DNA from 3 places in the Mycobacterium sp. IDUB_36 genome. Region 1 is predicted to be linked to each of the others. Evidence: predicted binding sites of a transcription regulator. Region 1 holds the regulator's gene; each other region holds the start of a gene.
What was found. Region 1 encodes LexA, which represses DNA repair genes until DNA is damaged. Its sites were predicted from a motif close to CGAACANNTGTTCG; they were not measured.

Region 2: the regulator LexA is predicted to act here: its motif matches at 4,176-4,189, upstream of cofD (2-phospho-L-lactate transferase).
Region 3: the regulator LexA is predicted to act here: its motif matches at 1,283-1,296, upstream of ACZYW1_RS15790 (HNH endonuclease signature motif containing protein).

What each region holds. Positions count from the first base shown of each region.
Region 1 is NZ_JBVAXH010000001.1:501,966-508,858, reverse strand. Features, by position in the region: gene ACZYW1_RS02405 (LGFP repeat-containing protein) at 337-2,430, shown strand; gene lexA (transcriptional repressor LexA) at 2,446-3,144, opposite strand; gene ACZYW1_RS02395 (LysM peptidoglycan-binding domain-containing protein) at 3,359-3,838, shown strand; gene nrdR (transcriptional regulator NrdR) at 3,947-4,411, shown strand; gene ACZYW1_RS02385 (FAD-dependent oxidoreductase) at 4,433-5,641, shown strand; gene ACZYW1_RS02380 (peroxynitrite isomerase) at 5,707-6,192, shown strand; gene ACZYW1_RS02375 (PhzF family phenazine biosynthesis protein) at 6,189-6,875, opposite strand.
Region 2 is NZ_JBVAXH010000001.1:1,126,866-1,133,758, forward strand. Features, by position in the region: gene ACZYW1_RS05520 (TobH protein) at 22-1,110, opposite strand; gene ACZYW1_RS05525 (phosphomannomutase/phosphoglucomutase) at 1,107-2,504, opposite strand; gene ACZYW1_RS05530 (DUF3499 domain-containing protein) at 2,653-3,090, opposite strand; gene ACZYW1_RS05535 (metallopeptidase family protein) at 3,252-3,674, shown strand; gene ACZYW1_RS05540 (WhiB family transcriptional regulator) at 3,742-4,104, opposite strand; gene cofD (2-phospho-L-lactate transferase) at 4,448-5,440, shown strand; gene ACZYW1_RS05550 (coenzyme F420-0:L-glutamate ligase) at 5,490-6,839, shown strand; gene ACZYW1_RS05555 (NUDIX hydrolase) at 6,836-6,893, shown strand, end outside.
Region 3 is NZ_JBVAXH010000001.1:3,170,678-3,177,570, reverse strand. Features, by position in the region: gene ACZYW1_RS15790 (HNH endonuclease signature motif containing protein) at 1-1,277, opposite strand, end outside; gene ACZYW1_RS15785 (SDR family oxidoreductase) at 1,418-2,209, shown strand; gene ACZYW1_RS15780 (NAD(P)H-dependent amine dehydrogenase family protein) at 2,211-3,287, shown strand; gene ACZYW1_RS15775 (Nramp family divalent metal transporter) at 3,336-4,568, shown strand; gene ACZYW1_RS15770 (hypothetical protein) at 4,552-4,773, opposite strand; gene ACZYW1_RS15765 (poly-gamma-glutamate hydrolase family protein) at 4,958-5,974, shown strand; gene ACZYW1_RS15760 (LLM class F420-dependent oxidoreductase) at 5,996-6,814, shown strand; gene ACZYW1_RS15755 (hypothetical protein) at 6,840-6,893, shown strand, end outside.

The DNA of each region.
Region 1 (6,893 bases):
GTAAGTCGACTGCGGAAAGCGTCCGGGCCTGGCAAAGCGGCGGCGGTTGCCTCACGCGAGGTCAAAGGCTCGCAAGGGCCTTTCCAGCGCAGCCGGCACGTCAACATCGGCGCGCCGTGGCCCCCGGATATGGGGCACCGTAATCTAAGGGCCGAACAAGCAGAATGCGACACAAACCGGCCCTGTGGACGACATTTCGGCATCGACAAGGTGACCATTCCGTAGGGTCGTCCTATGACTTCCCAGGTGCGGCCGCTCACAGAGCAGTTGAGGCGACCCGCAGGGTGGTCGAAACCGGGCGCGGAATTTGGACTGGGCGGCCGCGGGGAGGGCGGGATGACAGGGCAGCGACGACGATCGGGCATCTTCGGGGGCACCGTGCGTGGTCTGGCCGCGCTCGCGGCGAGCTTCACGTTTCTGGCGTTGCTGGCACCCGCCGCGAATGCGTCCCCGATCGGCGATGCCGACAATGCGATCACCGCAGCCTGGAAAGAAGCCGGCGGCGACACCTCCGACCTCGGCGCCAAGCAGGGCGAGTGCTACGTCGCGGGTCAAGGATTCGCCCAAGACTTCGTGCACGGCAAAATGTTCTTCACTCCGGCGTCCGGCCCGCGGTCGATGATGGGCGCCATCCTGGACAAATATGAGGCGCTCGGCGGGCCGGCGGCCTCCGACCTGGGTTTCCCGATCACCAGCGAGGTGCGTGGCCTGGCCGGCCCGGACAGTCGGGTCAGCACGTTCTCGGCCAGCGACAAACCACTGATCTACTGGACCGCCGACCACGGCGCTTTCGTCGTGCGCGGTGCGATCAACGCGGCCTGGGACAAGCTCGGCAGTTCCGGCGGGGCGCTGGGAGTCCCGATCGGCGACGAGACCTACGACGGTGAACTCGCGACCCAGGCGTTCAGCGGCGGCAAGGTGTCCTGGAACCGGCTGACCAAAGCCTTCACCACTGTTCCGCCGAATCTGGCCGGTCAGCTCAGCGGGCTGCAAGTGCCGGTCGACCCGACCGCGGACATCAACATGGCCTGGCGCGCCGCCGGAGGAGCCGCCGGCCCGTTGGGCGCGAAACAGGGCGATCAGTATCCGATCGGCAGCGACGGGATCGCCCAGAACTTCACCGGCGGCAAGATCTTCTTCAGCCCCGCCACCGGCGCGAATGCCGTCCAGGCCGACATCTTGACCAAATACGAGGCACTGGGCGGACCGGCCAACAGCGACCTCGGTTTCCCGATCTCCAACGAAGCCGACGGCGGCATCAAGCCGGCCAGCAAGGTCAGCGCGTTCTCCGCCTCCGACAAACCGGTGATCTTCTGGACGTCGGACCACGGTGCGTACGTCGTGCGCGGCGCCATCAAGGTCGCGTGGGAGAAACTCCTCGGCGCGACCGGCAAGCTGGGCGCGCCGGTGGGGGATCAGACGATCGCCAAGGACATCGTCACGCAGAAGTTCACCGGTGGCCAGATCGCCTGGAACAAGACCAAGAACAGCTACACCACCCAACCGGCCAACTTGGCATCGGCGCTGTCCGGCTTGCAGGTGCCCGGCCAGAAGGCCCCGGCCGGGTCTGCAGCGCCCAACGCCGGGACCAGTTGGCTGAGCGGGCACAAGGTATGGCTGTTGGCGGGAGCCGCCGGGCTGTTGTTGATCGGCCTGGTGGCGCTGCTGGCGCGGTGGTGGGCGCGGCGTCGGGCCGCCCGACGCGGCCGGTCCGACGCTCTCGGCGATTCCGACGACGCCGGCTACGAACCGGCGACCGAGTCGGTGTCACAGTGGTCCCCGGAGGGCGACAGCGATCTGGCGTCGTCGAGTCTGTCCAGCGACTACCGTCCGCCGCGGCCGCGGACGGTCCGGCTGCCCAATCAACCGTCGAGTGCGTGGATGCCGCCGAGCCAGCGAAGTCTGGTCGACGAGTTGCTCGCCGACGACGAAACCGACAGTCCTGATCAGCTTTCCGAGTTCGACGAGCTCGACCACGACGACGAGTTCGATCACGACGACGAGTTCGACCGCGACGCGGAGTTTGATCAGGCCGACGAGTTCGACCGCGCCGACGAATTCGACCACGCCGCCGGCTTCGACCACGGTTCCGATCAGCAGTTCGATGCGGACACCGACGATGTCGACACCGACCCGACCGGGATTCCGATCGCGGGCGACAGCCGGGGAGGACGGCACGCTGCCGATGACGGTGAGGATGCCCTCGTCACAGAGGCCGTCCCCATCGCGCGAATTGCGCCGGGGCAGTTGGCGATTCATCTTCCGATGGACGACCCGTATCAGGTCCCGGACGGATACCCCGTCAAGGCCAATGCCAGCTCAGGGCTCTACTACATGCCCGATAGTGGGTTGTACGAAGACACCCAGGCCGAAATCTGGTTCGCCACAGAGGAAGTCGCCAAGGCGAACGGCTTTCACAGGGCCGGATAGACCCGCTTCAGTCGGTCAGATTTTACGGATGACCGTGACGACCTTGCCGAGCACGGCGGCGTCGTTGCCCGGGATGGGGTCGAACGCCGGGTTGTGGGGCATCAGCCAGACTTGGCCGCTGGTGCGTTTGAACGTCTTGACGGTGGCTTCCCCGTCGATCATCGCGGCCACGATGTCGCCGTTGTCGGCGACGTTCTGCTGACGCACAACCACCCAGTCGCCGTCGCAGATGGCGGCGTCGACCATCGATTCACCGACCACCTTGAGCAGAAACAGCGCACCTTCGCCGACGAGTTCGCGAGGCAACGGGAAGACGTCTTCGACGGCCTCCTCGGCCAGGATCGGCCCACCGGCGGCAATCCTGCCCAGCACCGGGACGTAGGTCGGTTCCGGTAGCGCGTCCGAGCCGGCGACGTCGGTCACCACCGGCGGCCGCGACACGTCCTCGGCGGAGCGGACGTCGACGGCGCGCGGTCGATTCGGGTCGCGGCGGAGGTAGCCCTTCTTCTCCAGCGTGCGCAGCTGATGAGCGACGGACGAGGTCGAAGTGAGGCCGACCGCGTCGCCGATTTCCCGGATGCTCGGCGGATAACCGCGACTGGTGACCGAGGCGCGGATGACGTCGAGGATGGTGCGTTGGCGCGGTGTCAGCCCTGATTCCGCAGGTCGAGTGGGCCGTTCAAGCTCGGCGTGCGGTGTATCGCTATCGCTCATACGGACGAATGTAGCGGCATTTCGCCTCGATATCAAACATGTGTTCGACGCATGTCGCGATTCTGGCCTGGTCAGACCGGTCGAACTTGTCGGAGGGCCGCTTTATGGTCATCAGCGTGTGCAACAGTTCGATCACATGTTCGGTTTTCGAACACACTATCGACTACTCTTCGAACAAGTGATCGACCACGAGCCGACTGGAGGAACGCACATGATGCAGATCGAGACAACCTCGCGGAGCCCACAGACCCGGGTTCGCCCGGTTCAGGTGCGACCGGCCGGCCGCAGCGGCCGCCCGGGGTCCCGTGGGCCGCAGCCGTCGCGGCCCGTCGCCGCACCGCCGCGATACCGGGGTACCGGAGTCCTGATGTCGAACGCGTCGCACCGGCCGCGTCCGATCACTCCGGCCACCACGGTGGCGCTCGCCATGATCGCCGCCGGCATCACGGTGTGGCTGGGATTCGTGGCGCACTTCGGCGGCATGCTGCACGCCGGTCCTCAAAAAGCCGCTGTGCAGATGCCTGACCAGCTGGCTGTCGTCCGGGTCGAGCCGGGGGAGACGTTGCAGCATCTGGCGGCCCGGGTGGCCCCGGACGCGCCGACCAGTCAGGTCACCGCCCGCATCCGCGAGCTCAACGAGCTCGACTCCTCGGCGGTCACGGCCGGGCAGACGCTGATTGCGCCGGTGGGCTGAGCCGTTTACCAGCTGCGACACCCGGTGATGCTAGGCCGCTGCCCGACCGCGCGGGTAGGCTCGGAGTGGATTGGGACACTCCCAAGTCCGTGCGGCGAAGGAGCGGCCATGCACTGCCCGTTCTGTCGGCATCCCGATTCGCGAGTCGTCGACTCCCGTGAAGCCGATGAGGGACAGGCGATTCGGCGCCGCCGCTCATGCCCCGAATGCGGCCGGCGATTCACCACCGTGGAGACCGCGGTGTTGGCAGTGGTGAAGCGCAGTGGCGTGACGGAACCGTTCAGCCGGGAAAAGGTGATGCGCGGGGTGCGGCGCGCGTGCCAGGGCCGGCACGTCGACGACGACGCGCTGAGCCTGCTCGCGCAACAGGTCGAAGACACGGTTCGGGCCGGCGGGTCGCCGGAAGTCCCCAGTAACGAAGTCGGCCTTGCGATTCTCGGCCCGCTTCGCGACCTCGACGAAGTGGCTTATCTGCGATTCGCTTCGGTGTACCGGTCCTTCGAGTCCGCAGCAGATTTCGAGCGCGAGATCAAAGCGCTCCGCGCCCACCGGAAGGTGCCGGCGTCCGGTTGACCGAGGTCGTACTGTCGGACCATGACGCAGGTGGTGCGAACCCAGGTCTGTGTTGCCGGCGGCGGTCCCGCGGGCATGGTCCACGCGCTACTGCTGGCCCGCGCGGGGATCGACGTCACCGTGTTGGAGAAGCACAACGACTTTCTGCGTGACTTCCGCGGCGATACTGTGCATCCGAGCACGCTGCGGGTCATCGACGAGCTCGGGCTGATCGACGAGTTTCTGCGCCTCCCGCACACCAAAATCAACCGTGTCGTTTTCGACACCGACGGCACCCTGCGCACCTTCGGAAACTTCAGCGCGCTGAAGTGGCTCGGCCTGAAACAGCCGTACATCGCCCTGATGCCGCAGTGGGATTTTTTGGACTTCCTGGCCGAAAAGGCAAGCGCGTATCCGGAATTCAGGCTGATTCGCAACGCCGAGGTCACCGATCTCATCCTCGACGGCGATCGGGTGGTCGGGGTTCGCACACCCGAGTTGGAAGTGCACTCGCAGCTCGTCATCGGGGCTGACGGACGTCGATCGGCGGTGCGGGCCGTGGCCGGGCTGGAGTTGGCGGCCGCGCACTCACCGATAGATGTGTTGTGGTTTCGGCTGAACTGGCGGCCTGGCGACCCGCGGGAACTCATCGGGGTGCTGCGCCGCGGCCTGATGATGGCCATGATCTATCGCGGCGACTACTGGCAGGTCGCATACCTGGTCCCTAAAGGTGAAAACCCCAGGGACGGTTCGCTGGACGCGTTCAAGCAGCGGCTGGTGTCTGTGCAGCCGCAGCTGGCCGAACACGTCGACGATCTGCATTCCTGGGATGACACCAGCCAGCTCGATGTGCGGGTGGATCGGCTCAAGACCTGGTGGCGCGAAGGCCTGCTGTGTATCGGCGATGCCGCACATGCGATGTCGCCGGCCGGCGGGGTCGGCATCAATCTGGCGGTGGCCGACGCCGTTGCCGCCGCCAACATCCTGGCCGGCCCGCTGTCGAAAGGTCACCTCACCGAAGCTGATCTCGCCAAGGTGCAGCGCCGCCGCGAGCTTCCCGCCCGGATCATCCAGGCCGGCCAAATCTTCGTGCAGGACAACGCGATCGAGAAGAATCTGACCGGCGACCTCTCGCGGATATCGGTCCCGAAATTCGTGGGACGCGGACCGCTGCAGTTCATTCCGCCGATCGTTGTCGGCAGGGGATTTCGGCCGGAGCGTGTCCGCACGCCCGACGTTCACGTCGCTTGACGTGCAGTGTCACTACCCGCAGCAGTCGGCGTCGGGCGGCGTTGTCGCGGGGTTAGGCTGGCGGGATGCCGCCCGACCTGCACCCCAACCTGACAGCCTTAGCGCCGTTGCTGGGTAGTTGGCGGGGACGTGGATCGGGCGAATACCCGACCATCGAGCCGTTCGACTATCTCGAGGAAGTCACCTTCTCCCACGTGGGCAAGCCGTTTCTGGTGTACGGCCAGAAGACCAGGGGAGCCGCCGACGGTCTGCCACTGCACGCCGAGTCGGGCTACCTCCGCGTACCGCGTTACAACGAAGTCGAATTCGTGCTGGCGCATCCGAGTGGCGTCACCGAGATCGAGGTCGGCAGATATATCGCCGACGGCGCCACGATCGAACTTGAATTGGCGACGACGCAGATCGGCCTGACGCCGACGGCCAAGGAGGTGACGTCGCTCGGCCGGCGCTTCCGGCTCGACGGCGACGAGCTCTCGTACTCCGTGCAGATGGGCGCCGTAGGACAACCGCCGCAGCATCACCTTTCAGCTGTGTTGCATCGCACGACCTAGCGGATCTGCCGGACTCCGTCGTTGGTGACCCGACCCCCGACCCGCACCCAACCCGCTGGGCTCGAAGAGGTTTCGATGACCGAGCCTTTGCCCTGGGTTATCAGCAAATCACGACCCAGGTGGGCGGTGATGCGGACGGCTGCGGAGCCCGTTGCTTCGTCTTCTGCCACACCGAGATTGGCGGCGAACATCCGCGCTCGCAGTAGCCCGGCCGGCTCGTCGACCCATGTCCACAGGTAGTGGGCCACGTCGTCGGAGTAATCGGTCGGATCGGCGGCCGTCAGCGCGTCGACGCCGTCCAACTCGCGAATGGCGAACTCCGGCGACCACTCCGGGCGGGCGCTGACAGCGGTGACGTCCCGGGCGTAGTCCACCCGCACGGTTCCGGCCGCCACCCGCAGTGTGCGCACCGGCGCGCCGATCGATCGCAACCACCACGCCGCTCCGACCGTTGGATGCCCGGCGAATGCCAACTCGGTCTGCGGGGTGTAGATCCGGGCGTGTGCGGTCGTTGCGTCCGTCGCGGGGAGGTCGACGAAAATGGTTTCGCTGTAACCCAACTCGGCCGCGATGTCCTGATGATGACTTGAATCGACCGTTGCCGCGTCGACCACGCCGAGTGGATTGCCGAAAGCACCCGATGCATCGGTGAAGACTCGCAACACCGTCGCGTCGATGCTCACAGCAGCGACTCTACGGTG
Region 2 (6,893 bases), 620 kb from region 1:
TTGCCATTACCTCAGAACCAGTTATCCCCGCACCAGCCGCAAATAAACCGCCGCCATCTCCAGCCGGACAGACAATATCGCCAGCTGCTGCTCAGCCCGCTGCGCGCCGGGCCGCGGCGCGAGACCGTCGGGCGGGTCCGGGACATCCTCGGCACCGACCAGGTCGACGTCGTGCAGACCGGCGACCCGGGACGCCACCACCGGCCGCTCGGCATCCAGCGTCAACACCAAAACCCGCAGCCGGTCGGTGATCGGACCGTCGATCTCCTCGTCGTGGAACAGCGATTCCGTCGGGTCGACGAACGCCGGTCCCGGCCCGGCCCGTAGCGCGATCAACGCGTCCGCCATCCCGCTGGCCGCGGCCACCTCGTGGGCTACCCGGAGCAGCACCGCCGAACCGTGGCGGGCCAACGCCAGCGTCGCCGCGCCGTCGCCGGCCAGCACCAACCGCCGCCGCGACGTGCGCTCGGCCAACGCCTTGGCCGGATTGGTGAACAGTTCGCGACTGGCGCTGTTACGCAACGCTTCCGCGTCCAGCTCGTCGGCCAGTGCGGCCAGGTCCACCCGCAACCGGGGATCGACGCTTTCCAGCACGGCCAGCCCGACGGCCAGGTATCGGCAGAGCGCGAACTCGGGCACGACCGGTAACCGGGGTTCGAGCACCGCGACCCGGCCCGCGCTCATGTCGCGCAGCGGGCCCTCGTAGGGTGCGGCGACCACCACGCGCGCGCCGCGGCGCACCCCGCTCGCGACGGCTCCGACCAGCGCCGGATCCTCGGGATCGTCGCCGGCCACGATCAGCACGTCGAGCGGTCCGATCCACGGCGGGGCCTCGGCCGCAACCACGATCGGCGCGGGCGCCGAACCCCCCACCGTCGCGGCCAGCATGGTGCCCGCCGTGTCGGCGGCGCCGCGCCCCGCCACCCAGATCAACGTGCGCGGACGGTCCAGCGCGTCGCGCACGGAGTCGAGGGCGCCTTCCTCGACCGCCGCGGCCACCGCCCGCACATGCGCGCCTGACGACGACGCCGCCCGCAGCAGCCCTTCGCGGTCGGCGCCGAGCAGGCCGTCGATGTCGTCGAGGTCGATCGCGGCCTGGGCCGCGTTCACGTCACCGCCTCCGGCTGGCTGACCTGCGCGCGGATCTCCGCGGCCACCTGCTCGACGACCGCGTCCACGTCCTCGGCGCATCGGCCCTCGACGTTCAGGCGCAGCAGCGGTTCGGTGTTGGAGGTGCGCAGGTTGAACCAGCTGCCTTCACCGAGATCGACGGTGACCCCGTCGAGGTGGTCGAGCGAATGAATGCGGTTGCCGAACGCCTTGAGCACCGCTTCGACGCATGAGGCGGAATCCTGGACGGTGAAGTTGATTTCGCCGGACGCCTCATAGCGCTGGTAGTCGGCGGTCAGCTCGGACAGCGGTCGCTCCTGGTTGCCGAGCGCGGCCAGTACGTACAGCGCGGCCAGCATGCCCGAGTCGGCACCCCAGAAGTCGCGGAAATAGTAGTGCGCCGAGTGCTCGCCGCCGAAGATCGCGCCGGTCTCGGCCATCAGCGCCTTGATGTAGGAGTGTCCGACCCGCGAGCGCACCGGCGTGCCGCCGCGCTCGATGACCAACTCCGGCACGGCCTTCGACGTGATCAGGTTGTGGATCACCGTGGCACCGATCTCGCGGCTCAGTTCGCGGGCGGCGACCAGTGCCGTCACCGTCGACGGTGACACCGCCAGGCCGCGCTCGTCGATGACGAAGCACCGGTCGGCGTCGCCGTCGAAAGCCAGCCCGATGTCGGCACCGTTCTCGACGACGAACTTCTGCAGGTCGACGAGGTTGGCCGGGTCCAGCGGATTGGCCTCGTGGTTGGGGAACGAGCCGTCGAGGTCGAAGTACAGCGGCAGCAGGGTGAGCGAGTCGATTACGCCGAGCACCGCGGGTGCGGTGTGGCCCGCCATCCCGTTGCCGGCGTCGACGGCTACCCGCAGTGGGCGCAGCCCGCCGGTGTCGACCAGCGAGCGCAGGAATTCGCCGTACTCGGCCAGCAGGTCGTGGTCGGTGACGGTGCCGGCGGCGCCCTCGTGCGATGCGACGCCGGCGATCAGGTCGTCGCTGATGGTGGCCAGCCCGGTGTCGGCGCCGACGGGCTTGGCGCCGGCCCGGCACAGTTTGATGCCGTTGTAGGCAGCCGGGTTGTGGCTCGCGGTGAACATCGCGCCGGGGCAGTCGAGCCGTCCGGAAGCGAAGTAGAGCTGATCGGTCGACGCCAGCCCGATCCGGACCACGTCCAGACCCTGGCCGGTGACACCGTCGGCGAAGGCGGCGGCCAACGAAGGCGAGCTGTCGCGCATGTCGTAGCCGATGACGACGCGGCCGGCGCCCTCGCTGCGCATCAGCCGGGCAAAGGCGGCGCCGACGTCGTGCACGAACGCCTCGTCGATCTCGGTGCCGACCAGACCTCGCACGTCATACGCCTTGATCACACGGTGAACAGCCGCAGCGGGCCGAGACATCGAGAGGGCTCCTGACGACGGGGACGTGTAGCCCGTCAAGCCTAGCCGGGCGACGATGCGGACCGGCACGGTCCGTTGAGGAGCTCATGCGTGACTCTGTTCGAGCACCCGCACTTCTGCGCCCTGGAGGCAGACGCGATGCAGAAAACTACTCCGACGGGTCGGGCAGCACCCGGAGATGACCGCGCCGGCGGCCGTTGGTGGCCGGGCGGGGAGCAGCGGACGTCAGCACACCGGCGGCCGGCGCCTCGGCCGGTGCGGCGGTCAACTGGCCGGCGACCTCGTGGAATCCGTTCACCGTGCCGCCACCGGCGGCGACGTCGCGTCCCTCCCGCACGGCTTCGGCCAGCGCGATCAGATCGTCTTCGTCGGGGTTGGTGGCCAACGGACCGGCGTGCCGGACCAGGTCCCACCCGCGCGGGGCGGTGATGCGGCCGGCGTGGCTTACGCAGAGGTCCCACGAGTGGGGTTCGCTGGCGACGGCCAGCGGGCCGACGACCGCGGTGGAGTCCGAGTACACGAAGGTCAACGTCGCGACCGCGTAATGCGGACACCCTGGCCGGCAGCAGCGACGAGGAACGTTCACGATCGAGAGGTTATCGTGCGAAAACGTCCACACGGCGGCGGACACGCGCAATGGGTCGGGCCAGGATGCCCAACCGTTACCATCGCCGAGTGAGCGATTCGCGCAGCTCCCCGCGCGGCCGCCGCCCGACGGGTAAGAGGGTCTCGCGCCGCGGCCGCGATATGCGCGGACCCCTGCTGCCGCCGACGGTGCCGGGTTGGCGTAGCCGCGCCGAGCGGTTCGACATGGCCGTCCTCGAGGCCTACGAGCCGATCGAGCGACGCTGGCAGGAGCGGCTGTCCGGGCTCGACGTGGCCGTCGACGAGATCCCCCGCATCTCGGCCAAGGATCCGGGCAACGTGCAGTGGCCACCGGAGGTGGTCGCCGACGGGCCGATCGCGCTGGCCCGTCTGATCGCCGCGGGCGTCGACGTGCGCGGCAGCGCCACGCGCGCGCGAGTTGTGTTGTTTCGCAAGCCGATCGAGCGACGGGCGAAAGACACCGTCGAACTGGCTGAATTGCTGCATGAGATCCTGGTGGCACAGGTGGCCACGTACCTGGACGTCGAACCGTCGGTGATCGATCCGACGATGGAAGACGAATAGCGGACGACCGCGAGCTCAGCCGAAGCCGGGCTCAGCGGGTCATCCGCTATTCGTCAAGCCCTGTAGGTCAGACGATTCCGCGCTTGAGGCGACGACGCTCACGCTCGGAAAGCCCACCCCAGATGCCGAAGCGCTCGTCATGGCCCAGCGCGTACTCCAGGCATTCACTTCGAACCTCGCAGCCGAGGCAGATTTTCTTGGCCTCGCGAGTGGAGCCGCCCTTCTCGGGGAAGAACGCTTCCGGATCCGTCTGAGCGCACAACGCACGGTCTTGCCACTGATCGGTTGCTTCCTCGATTGCCTCGAATTCGTCTTCGAAAGCGTCGGGAACCAAACTCAAATGGGGCCTTTGGGATACCCCTGTCAACGGCAGACCGGGAGCGGTGTGCGGTGTTCCTCCCATTAGCCCCCGAAGGTGTTCATAGGACATGCTCCGCCTCCTCACCTGGTTTCGTAGATCACACGAATGTCACCACTGTTTTGATGTCGGTCATCCCGATTCGAACATTTGATCGAATCTCGGTCTGCGACACCGAATCCGGCCGGCCAACCGAAATGACACTGCTGTGATTACACACGGGTAAGAGTCGATTCGCAAGCGATTGGACAGATTTCCATATCATCTCGTGACCTATTTTTTGCGGCACTGAGGCCGATGGGGCGTGGCGAGTCGGTCACACCAGTCACACAAGGCATTCCGGCACCATGCCCGCGTGTCGGCTTACCGACTCATCCGGGCGTCGGTCCGCCGGCCGCGCGTACTGTCGTGCGGTGTGAAGGTGACGGTTCTGGTCGGCGGGGTGGGCGGCGCGCGCTTCCTGCTCGGGGTGCAGCAGCTTCTCGGTCTCGGCCAATTCGCCTCCGCCTCTGCGAATGACGGTGATCACGAGTTGACGGCGGTCGTCAACATCGGCGACGACGCCTGGATGCACGGCGTGCGCATCTGCCCGGACCTGGACACCTGCATGTACACCCTGGGCGGTGGCATCGACCCCGAGCGCGGCTGGGGCCATCGCGGTGAAACCTGGCACGCCAAAGAGGAACTCGTGGCCTATGGCGTACAGCCGGACTGGTTTCAGCTCGGCGACCGGGACCTGGCCACCCATCTGGTGCGCAGCCAGATGCTGCGCGCCGGCTACCCCCTGTCGCAGGTGACCGCGGCGTTGTGCGACCGATGGCAACCCGGCGCCCGGCTGCTGCCGGCAAGCGACGATCGCTGCGAAACACACGTCGTGATCACCGATCCCGACGACGGCAGTCAGCGCGCGATACATTTCCAGGAGTGGTGGGTGCGCTACCGCGCGCAACTGCCCACCCACAGCTTCGCCTTCGTGGGTGCCGAAAAGGCAACTGCCACAATCGAAGCCACCGATTCCATCGCCGACGCCGACGTCGTCCTGATCGCGCCGTCGAATCCGGTGGTCAGCGTCGGGGCGATCCTGGCGGTACCCGGGATCCGTTCGGCATTGCGGTCGACCAGCGCACCGGTCGTCGGCTACTCCCCGATCATCGACGGAAAGCCGTTGCGCGGGATGGCCGATGAGTGCCTGAAGGTCATCGGCGTGGATTCCACCGCGGAGGCCGTCGGCCAATATCACGGCGCGCGGGCGGGAACGGGCATCCTGGACTGCTGGTTGATTCACGACGGCGACCACGCCGACATCGACGGGATCGCGGTGCGCTCGGTGCCGTTGCTGATGACCGACCCCCCGACGACGGCCGAGATGGTCAAGGCCGGGCTGGATCTAGCGGGGGTGGCGAGATGACCGCGCCGGCGACGATGCATCGCATGGCAATGCTGAGGAGCGGCGCCAGATGACCGAGCACGGCACCGCGTCGCCGATCGAGATCCTGCCGGTGACGGGGCTTCCCGAATTCCGGCCGGGAGACGACCTCGGCGCCGCGCTCGCGACGGCCGCGCCCTGGCTACGCGACGGCGACGTGCTGGTCGTCACCAGCAAGGTGCTGTCCAAGTGCGAAGGCCGGTTGGTGCCCGCCCCGGAAGACCCCGAGGAACGAGACACGTTGCGCCGCAAGCTGGTCGACGCGGAGTCCGTGCGGGTGCTGGCCCGCAAGGGCAGGACGCTGATCACCGAGAACGGGCTGGGTGTCGTGCAGGCCGCGTCCGGCGTCGACGGGTCCAACATCGGCACCGACGAGTTGGCTTTGCTCCCAGTCGATCCCGACGGCAGCGCCGCCGCCCTGCGAGCCGGCCTGCGGGAGAGCCTCGGCGTCACCGTCGGCGTCGTCATCACCGACACCATGGGCCGGGCCTGGCGCAACGGCCAGACCGATGCCGCGGTGGGCGCCGCCGGCGTCTCGGTGCTGCACGGCTATGCCGGTGCGGTCGACCGGCACGGCAACGAGTTGTTGGTCACCGAGGTCGCCGTCGCCGACGAGATCGCCGCAGCCGCCGATCTGGTCAAGGGCAAGCTGACCTCGATACCGGTGGCCGTGGTGCGCGGGCTACCCGCCGGGGTGGTGACCGAGACCAACGCCACCGCACGCCATCTCGTCAGGTCGGGCACCGACGACCTGTTCTGGCTGGGCACCGCCGAGGCCCTGGAACTGGGCCGCCGCCAGGCGCAGTTGCTCCGCCGCTCGGTGCGGCAGTTCGCCGACGACCCGGTGCCACCTGCGCTCGTCGAGGAGGCCGTCGCCGAGGCGCTCACCGCCCCCGCCCCGCACCACACCCGTCCGGTGCGCTTCGTCTGGCTGCAGACCGAGGCCATCCGAGACCGTCTTCTCGCGCGGATGCGGGACAAGTGGCGCGCCGATCTGACCGCTGACGGCAAGCCCGCCGACGCCGTGGAGCGTCGGGTGGCGCGCGGCCAGATCCTCTACGACGCACCCGAAGTCGTGATTCCGTTCCTGGTACCCGATGGCGCACACAGCTATCCGGACGCGGCGCGGACCGACGCCGAGCACACCATGTTCACCGTCGCCGTCGGCGCCGCCGTGCAGGCTCTGCTCGTGGCGCTCGCGGTCCGCGGCGTGGGTAGCTGCTGGATCGGATCGACGATCTTCGTCGCGGATCTGGTTCGCGCGGAACTCGATCTGCCTGGTGACTGGGAACCGTTGGGCGCCATCGCCATCGGCTATCCGCTCGAGCAGTCGGAGCCGCGCGACCCGGTGCCGGTCAGCGATCTGCTGGTGCGCAAGTGAGTGTTCGTACGTCGGCGATCACCCTGCTGTCCGACTGGCAACCGCCGGATCGCG
Region 3 (6,893 bases), 2.7 Mb from region 1:
CGATCGCCGCACGGCGTCTCGCGCGTCCGCTTGGCGTCGGACACGTCCCCGGTCGGTGCCGTCAGCGCCGGGAACAGGATCGCACTCCCGGGGCTCGTCACATAGGTCTGCCCCGCCGGCAGCCGCCAGATCACCGTGCCATCGCTGAGTTGCTGATCGCGCCAGCCCCAAAAGGTCTTGAGCAGATGATGTTTCCGGCATAGGCACTTCAAATTGGACGGATGCGTCCGGCCGCCGTCGGCGTAGGGAATCGTGTGGTCGATGTCGCAGCGCGTTGCGGGCCGATCGCAACCCGGTGCGCGACAGGTCAGATCGCGGCAGCGGACGAAGTCGGCCAATTTCGCCGACGGCGAGTAACCCGGCTCAACCGCGGCCGGAAATGCCAACGGCCGCAGTGTCGCCGACTTCGCCAGCTCGGCAATCACCTGCGGCGGAATCAACTCGTCGACGCCGGCCATGTAGCCGGGCGCGCTGCCGGTGCCGTCGGCGCTGGCCTGCTCGGCCACGATGTGGATGACCACATTGCGGTTGCGCAGTCGGCCCCGCATGGCGGTGCAGCCAGAATCGCCGCACGTGCACATCATCCGGTCGGCACCCGCCACCAAGGCGGCCAGGGCGTCCGCCCGCCGCTGCGCTTTGGTTCGCGGATCAGCCTCGCACACTGTGCCCGCCAGCTCGTCCAGCCGGCGATCCAGGGCTTGCGCGGTGCTGGCGAATACGTTTCCGTACACCTCGGCGATACCCGACATCGACCGCGAGACATTCAGATAGCGGTCCTTGATCTCTTTGTCGGCCCGCCGTATCGCGTCCCGATCGACCTGCGACACAATGGCGTCCACCCGCATCGCCATCTTGCCGCGGGTCAGCGACGGCCAGCGCGGCGCCCGCAGTGCCACCTGCTCGTCGACCGCGGCCAGTGCCGCCTCGTCGATGATCAACGCGGTGCGACAGGCGATCACGGTGAACATCGAGTAGTTGATCTCGCCGGCCGCCAGGCACTCGCCGACCTTGGGTAGGCGTTCGCGCATCGTCTCGGCGTCGCGCATGAAACTCGACGCCAGAGCTCGGCTGATCCGAAGGGCCGCAGCCAGTTCCGCCGATATTTCATCCCAGAGATCGGCTACCCACTGCGAGCGGTCCCCGTGCTGGCGGTAACGCAGCTGCATGAGATCCGCGATCACATTGAGTCGCTTCGCCGTGGCTTGGGCCTCCACCCGCGCCGCGGTGCGGGCCTGTTCGATCAGCGCGACCGACTCGCCGGTCGTCGTCAGATCCATCGAATCGAACATACATTCGAATGTAGCGCCACCCTCCGACAGGATCCCCGATGACGCCCTACCGAAGCCGGGTGAAGAAACTAGAACATGTTTCAGAAATGGGGTTCCCCGACCGTCGGCGGCTTGTTACGGTGGCGCCCGTGATCCTGGACAAATTCCGACTCGACGACCAAGTTGCCATCGTCACCGGCGGCGGACGCGGTCTCGGCGCTGCCATCGCCCTGGCATTCGCCGATGTCGGCGCCGACGTGCTGATCGCATCGCGCACTCAATCCGAACTAGAGGCCGTTGCCGACAAGATCCGTGCCGCGGGCCGGCGAGCCCACATCGTCACCGCAGACCTGGCCCAGCCGGAGGTCACCGCCGAACTGGCGGCCCAAGCGGTCGAGGCCTTCGGGCGGCTGGACATCGTCGTCAACAACGTCGGCGGAACCATGCCCAACGGGCTGCTGACCACCTCGACGAAAGACCTCAAGAGCGCGTTCACCTTCAACGTCGCCACCGCCCACGCATTGACCACCGCCGCCGTGCCGCTGATGCTCGAGCACTCCGGCGCGGGCAGCATCATCAACATCACCTCGACCATGGGACGCGTCGCGGGCCGCGGCTTCGCGGCCTACGGGACCGCCAAGGCCGCGCTCGCCCACTACACCCGGCTCGCCGCGCTCGACCTGTGCCCGCGAGTCCGGGTCAACGCGATCGCGCCCGGCTCGATCGCCACGTCCGCCCTGGACGTCGTCGCCTCCAACGACGAGCTGAGGGAGCCGATGGAAAAGGCCACGCCACTCAGGAGGCTGGGTCAACCTGACGAAATCGCCGCCGCCGCGGTGTATCTGGCCTCACCCGCCGGTGCCTACCTGACCGGCAAGGTGATCGAAGTCGACGGCGGCATCACCTTCCCCAACCTCGACCTACCGATCCCGGATCTGTGACATGACAATAAGAGTCGCCGCAATCGGCACTGGCAACGTCGGCATCCACGCTCTCAAAGCGCTGATCACCAACCCGGATTACGAACTCACCGGGGTTTGGGTCTCCTCCGACGCCAAGGCCGGCAAGGATGCCGGAGAGCTTGCCGGCCTTGATGTATCGACAGGAGTCAAGGCCACCACCGACCTCGACGCGGTGCTGGCCACCAGCCCGCAGTGCGCGGTCTACACCGCCCTGGCGGACAATCGGTTGCCCGACGCACTCGAGGATTACCGGCGCATTCTGGCCGCCGGTGTCAACGTGGTCGGCAGCAGCGCCGTGTTCCTGCAATACCCTTGGCAGGTGCTGCCGGACAACATGCTCAAGCCGATCGAAGACGCTGCACGCGAAGGCAATTCGAGCCTGTTCGTCAATGGCATCGATCCCGGTTTCGCCAACGATCTGATTCCGCTCGCGCTGGCCGGAACGTGCCAGAGCGTCCAGCAGATCCGCTGCATGGAGATCGTCGATTACGCCACCTATGACAGCGCAGCGGTGATGTTCGACGTGATGGGCTTCGGTAAGCCGCTCGACGACATCCCGATGCTGCTGCAGCCGGGCGTGCTGAGTCTGGCCTGGGGTTCGGTCGTGCGCCAACTCGCGGCGGGCCTGGGCGTCGAACTCGACTCGGTCACCGAACGCCAGGAGCGGGTCCCGGCGCCCGAGGACTTCGACATCGCATCCGGGCACATTTCTAAAGGCACTGCCGCCGCACTGCGGTTCGAGGTGCAGGGCATGGTGGACGGTCATCCCGTCGTCGTCCTCGAACACGTCACCCGGTTGCGCGAGGACCTGTGCCCGGACTGGCCGCAGCCGGCCCAGCCCGGCGGTTGCTACCGGGTCGAGATCACCGGCGAACCGTCGTACGCCATCGATGTCTGCCTGAGCAGCCCCAACGGCGACCACAACCACGCCGGCCTGGTTGCCACCGCGATGCGGGTGGTCAACGCGATTCCCGCCGTCGTCGCCGCACCGGCCGGAATCCGGACCACGCTGGACCTCCCGCTGATCACCGGTCGTGGGCTGTACTCGGTGTCCTGACAGTTCGGCTAACCTAACTTTCTTATTCGACGATCGAAAGAGAGCTAGGTGCCTCAGGACACCCGTGCCCGGCTGAAGACCGGGTGGTATCTGCTCGGCCCTGCCTTCGTCGCCGCCATTGCCTACGTCGACCCGGGCAATGTGGCCGCGAACATCAGCGCCGGCGCCCAATTCGGCTTCGCGCTGCTCTGGGTGATCGTCCTGGCGAACGTGATGGCCGGTCTCGTGCAATACCTTTCGGCAAAGCTGGGCCTGGTCACCGGGCGCACCTTGCCCGAAGCGATCGGCGAGAAGCTGAGTCGCCCGGCCCGGCTGGCGTTCTGGCTGCAGGCCGAAGTCGTCGCGATGGCCACCGATGTGGCCGAGGTGATCGGCGGCGCTATCGCGCTGCACATTCTGTTCGGGCTGCCGTTGTTGCTCGGCGGCGTCGTCACCGGCGTGGTCTCGCTACTGCTGCTGCGCGTTCAGGACCAGCGCGGTCAGCAGATCTTCGAGCGGGTGATCACCGGGCTGCTGCTGGTGATCGCGATCGGCTTCACCGCCAGCTTCTTCGTCGCGACGCCGCCGCCCGGCGAGGTCGTCGGCGGTCTGGTGCCGCGATTCCTGGGCAAGGAAAGCGTGCTGCTCGCCGCGGCCATTCTGGGAGCGACGGTGATGCCGCACGCGGTGTATCTGCACTCCGGGTTGGCCCGCGACCGGCACGGCCACCCCGATCCGGGTCCGCAACGACGCCGCCTGCTGCGGATCACCCGACTGGACGTCGGGCTGGCGATGGTGGTCGCGGGCGGGGTGAACGCCGCGATGCTCCTGGTGGCCGCGCTGAACATGCGCAATCGCGGTGACATCAGCTCCATCGAGGTGGCCTACGCCGCGGTGCACGATACAGTCAGCCCGCTGGTTGCCGCGCTCTTCGCGGTCGGGCTGCTGGCTTCGGGGCTGGCCTCGGCATCGGTCGGCGCCTACGCCGGCGCGATGATCATGCAGGGTCTGCTGCACCGGTCGATACCGATGGTGTGGCGGCGGCTCGCGACGCTGGCGCCGGCGCTGCTGATCCTGGCCCTGGGTTTCAATCCCACCCGCACATTAGTGCTGTCGCAGGTCGTGTTGTCATTCGGAATTCCGTTCGCGTTACTTCCGCTGGTTCGACTCACCGGCGATCGCGCGCTGATGGGGGCTGACACCAATCACCGACTCACCACGGTCGCTGGTTGGGTGATCGGCACGCTGATCAGCGTGCTCAATGTGGTGCTGATCTATCTGACGGTCAGCGCCACAGGCTAGGCCGCGCGTCGGAGTTCTCGTTCTCCCACCGGTGTTTTCCGGTGCCTTCGAGCGCGTTGAGCTCGTCGAGCAACGCGTCCATCTGGGCGAGTGACGGCATCTCCTTGCCCCGCTCGCGGTAGGCATCACGAACGCTGGCCAGTAGCCGCAACTCGCGCTCGATGGTCTCCCGGTCCCGTGTGCCTTGGTCTTCCGCCCCGCGCATTCACCAATCTTTTCACCTCGGACCGCGCTTCCATGGCACGACTCGTGGAATTAACTATTTGCTCAGACGTCGTTCGAACACGCGGGCCGTCGAGGTCGATACTTCGCTCGGCTAACATCGACCCGTGACGCAGCGGCGCCGTCATTCCTATTTCGCGTACGGGTCCAACCTGTGCGTGCAGCAGATGGCGCGACGGTGCCCTGATGCGGCCAGCCCGCGCCGGGCGGTGCTCGCCGACCACGACTGGCTGATCAACCAGCGCGGCGTGGCGACGGTCGAGCCGTTCGACGGAACGCGGGTGCACGGCGTGGTCTGGGATGTCTCCGACGACGACCTGGCCGCCCTGGACAGCGCCGAGAGCGTGCCGGCGCACTACAGCCGCAATCAGATGACGATCGAGACCGAAGGCGGACCGGCGGACGCCTGGGTCTACGTCGATCACCGGGTGAATCCGGGTCCGCCGCGGCCCGGTTATCTCGAGCGGATCATCGACGGCGCGCTCCATCACGGATTGCCGCAGAGCTGGATCGATTTCTTACGACGGTGGGATCCGTCGCGCTGGCCCAAGCCGCGGTCGAAGCCCACAACGCCTGCGCCGCAGACGCTTTTGGAGTTACTCGCCGAGCCGGGCATCGCCGAGGTCAGCCGGCTGCGGTCCCGGTTCGGCTTCCTGGCCATTCACGGTGGCGGCTTGGAGGAGATGACTGACGTGATCGCCGAACGGGCCGCCGACGCGGCCGGGGCGTCGGTGTATCTGATCCGGCATCCCGACCGGTATCCGCACCACCTGGCGTCAGCCCACTTCCTGGCTGAGGAGTCTGAGCGCTTGGCGGAGTTCCTCGACCACGTCGATGTCACGGTGTCGCTGCACGGCTACGGGCGAATCGGCCGCGCCACGCAACTGTTGGCCGGTGGACGCAACCGGGCACTGGCAGCCCACGTCGCCGCGCATCTCGAGTTGCCCGGGTATCACGTCGTCACCGATCTCGACAAGATTCCGACCGAACTCCGTGGGCAGCACCCGCAGAATCCGGTGAACCGAACCCGTTACGGCGGAACACAATTGGAATTGCCTACCCGGGTCAGAGGAATCAGCCCACGCAGCCCCGTCCCTGGCGCCGACGGCTTGTCGCCGGTGACGGCCGCACTGGTGCGCGGCCTGACGTCAGCGGCGCGTACGTGGAGATCTCAGTCCAGTTAACGACACAACCGGAGGTGGCCCATGGCCGAACGCGCCTTTCGATTCTCGATGGGCATTCACGGCTTCAAGTCGCGAACCGCTCTGCAGGACAAGGCAAAGTGGTTGGAGGACAGCGGTTTCGACGCGCTGTATCTACCCGACCATCTGGGCGCACCGGCACCGTTTCCGGCGCTGACCGCAATCGCGTCGGTGACGTCGCGGGTGCGGCTGGGCACCTACGTGCTCAACGCCGGGTTCTACAAGCCCGCGTTGCTGGCCCGTGACGCAGCCGAAGTCGACAAGCTCAGCGACGGGCGGCTCGAACTCGGACTCGGCGCCGGGTACGTGCGCGAGGAGTTCGAGGCGGCCGAGTTGCCGTACCCTACGGCGCGGCAACGTGTCGAACACCTCGAGCACGTCACGGTTTACCTCAAGAAGAACCTGCCGACGATGCCAATCCTGATCGCGGGCAACGGAAAGCGGCTGCTCACGGTCGCCGCGCAGCACGCCGACATCATCGGCTTGACGGGTGCCAGCTCCGACGCCTCCGACCCGCTGGCCGAGCGGATCGAGTTCATTCGCGATGCCGCCGGCGACAGATTCGCCGACCTCGAGCTGAACCTGGCCATCACGGCTGTGCCATCCGGCGACTCCGACCAAGCCGACCTGAAGCTGACCCGACGATACGTACCCGGGGTGTCCGACGAGGATCTGCTGGCGATGCCGTCGGTACTGAGCGGATCGACCCGCGAGCTGGCCGACACCCTGCGCGGCTACCGCGAGAAGTACGGGCTCACGTCGTTCTCGTTCCAGGAGAACCACGCCGAGACCATCGCGAAGGTCATTGCCGAGTTCCGGTGACCGCCGCATTCCGTATGGTGGGTTGATGCGTTACAACCCGCCTCCCAACTGGCCAAAGCCGCCCCAGGGCTGGGCGCCG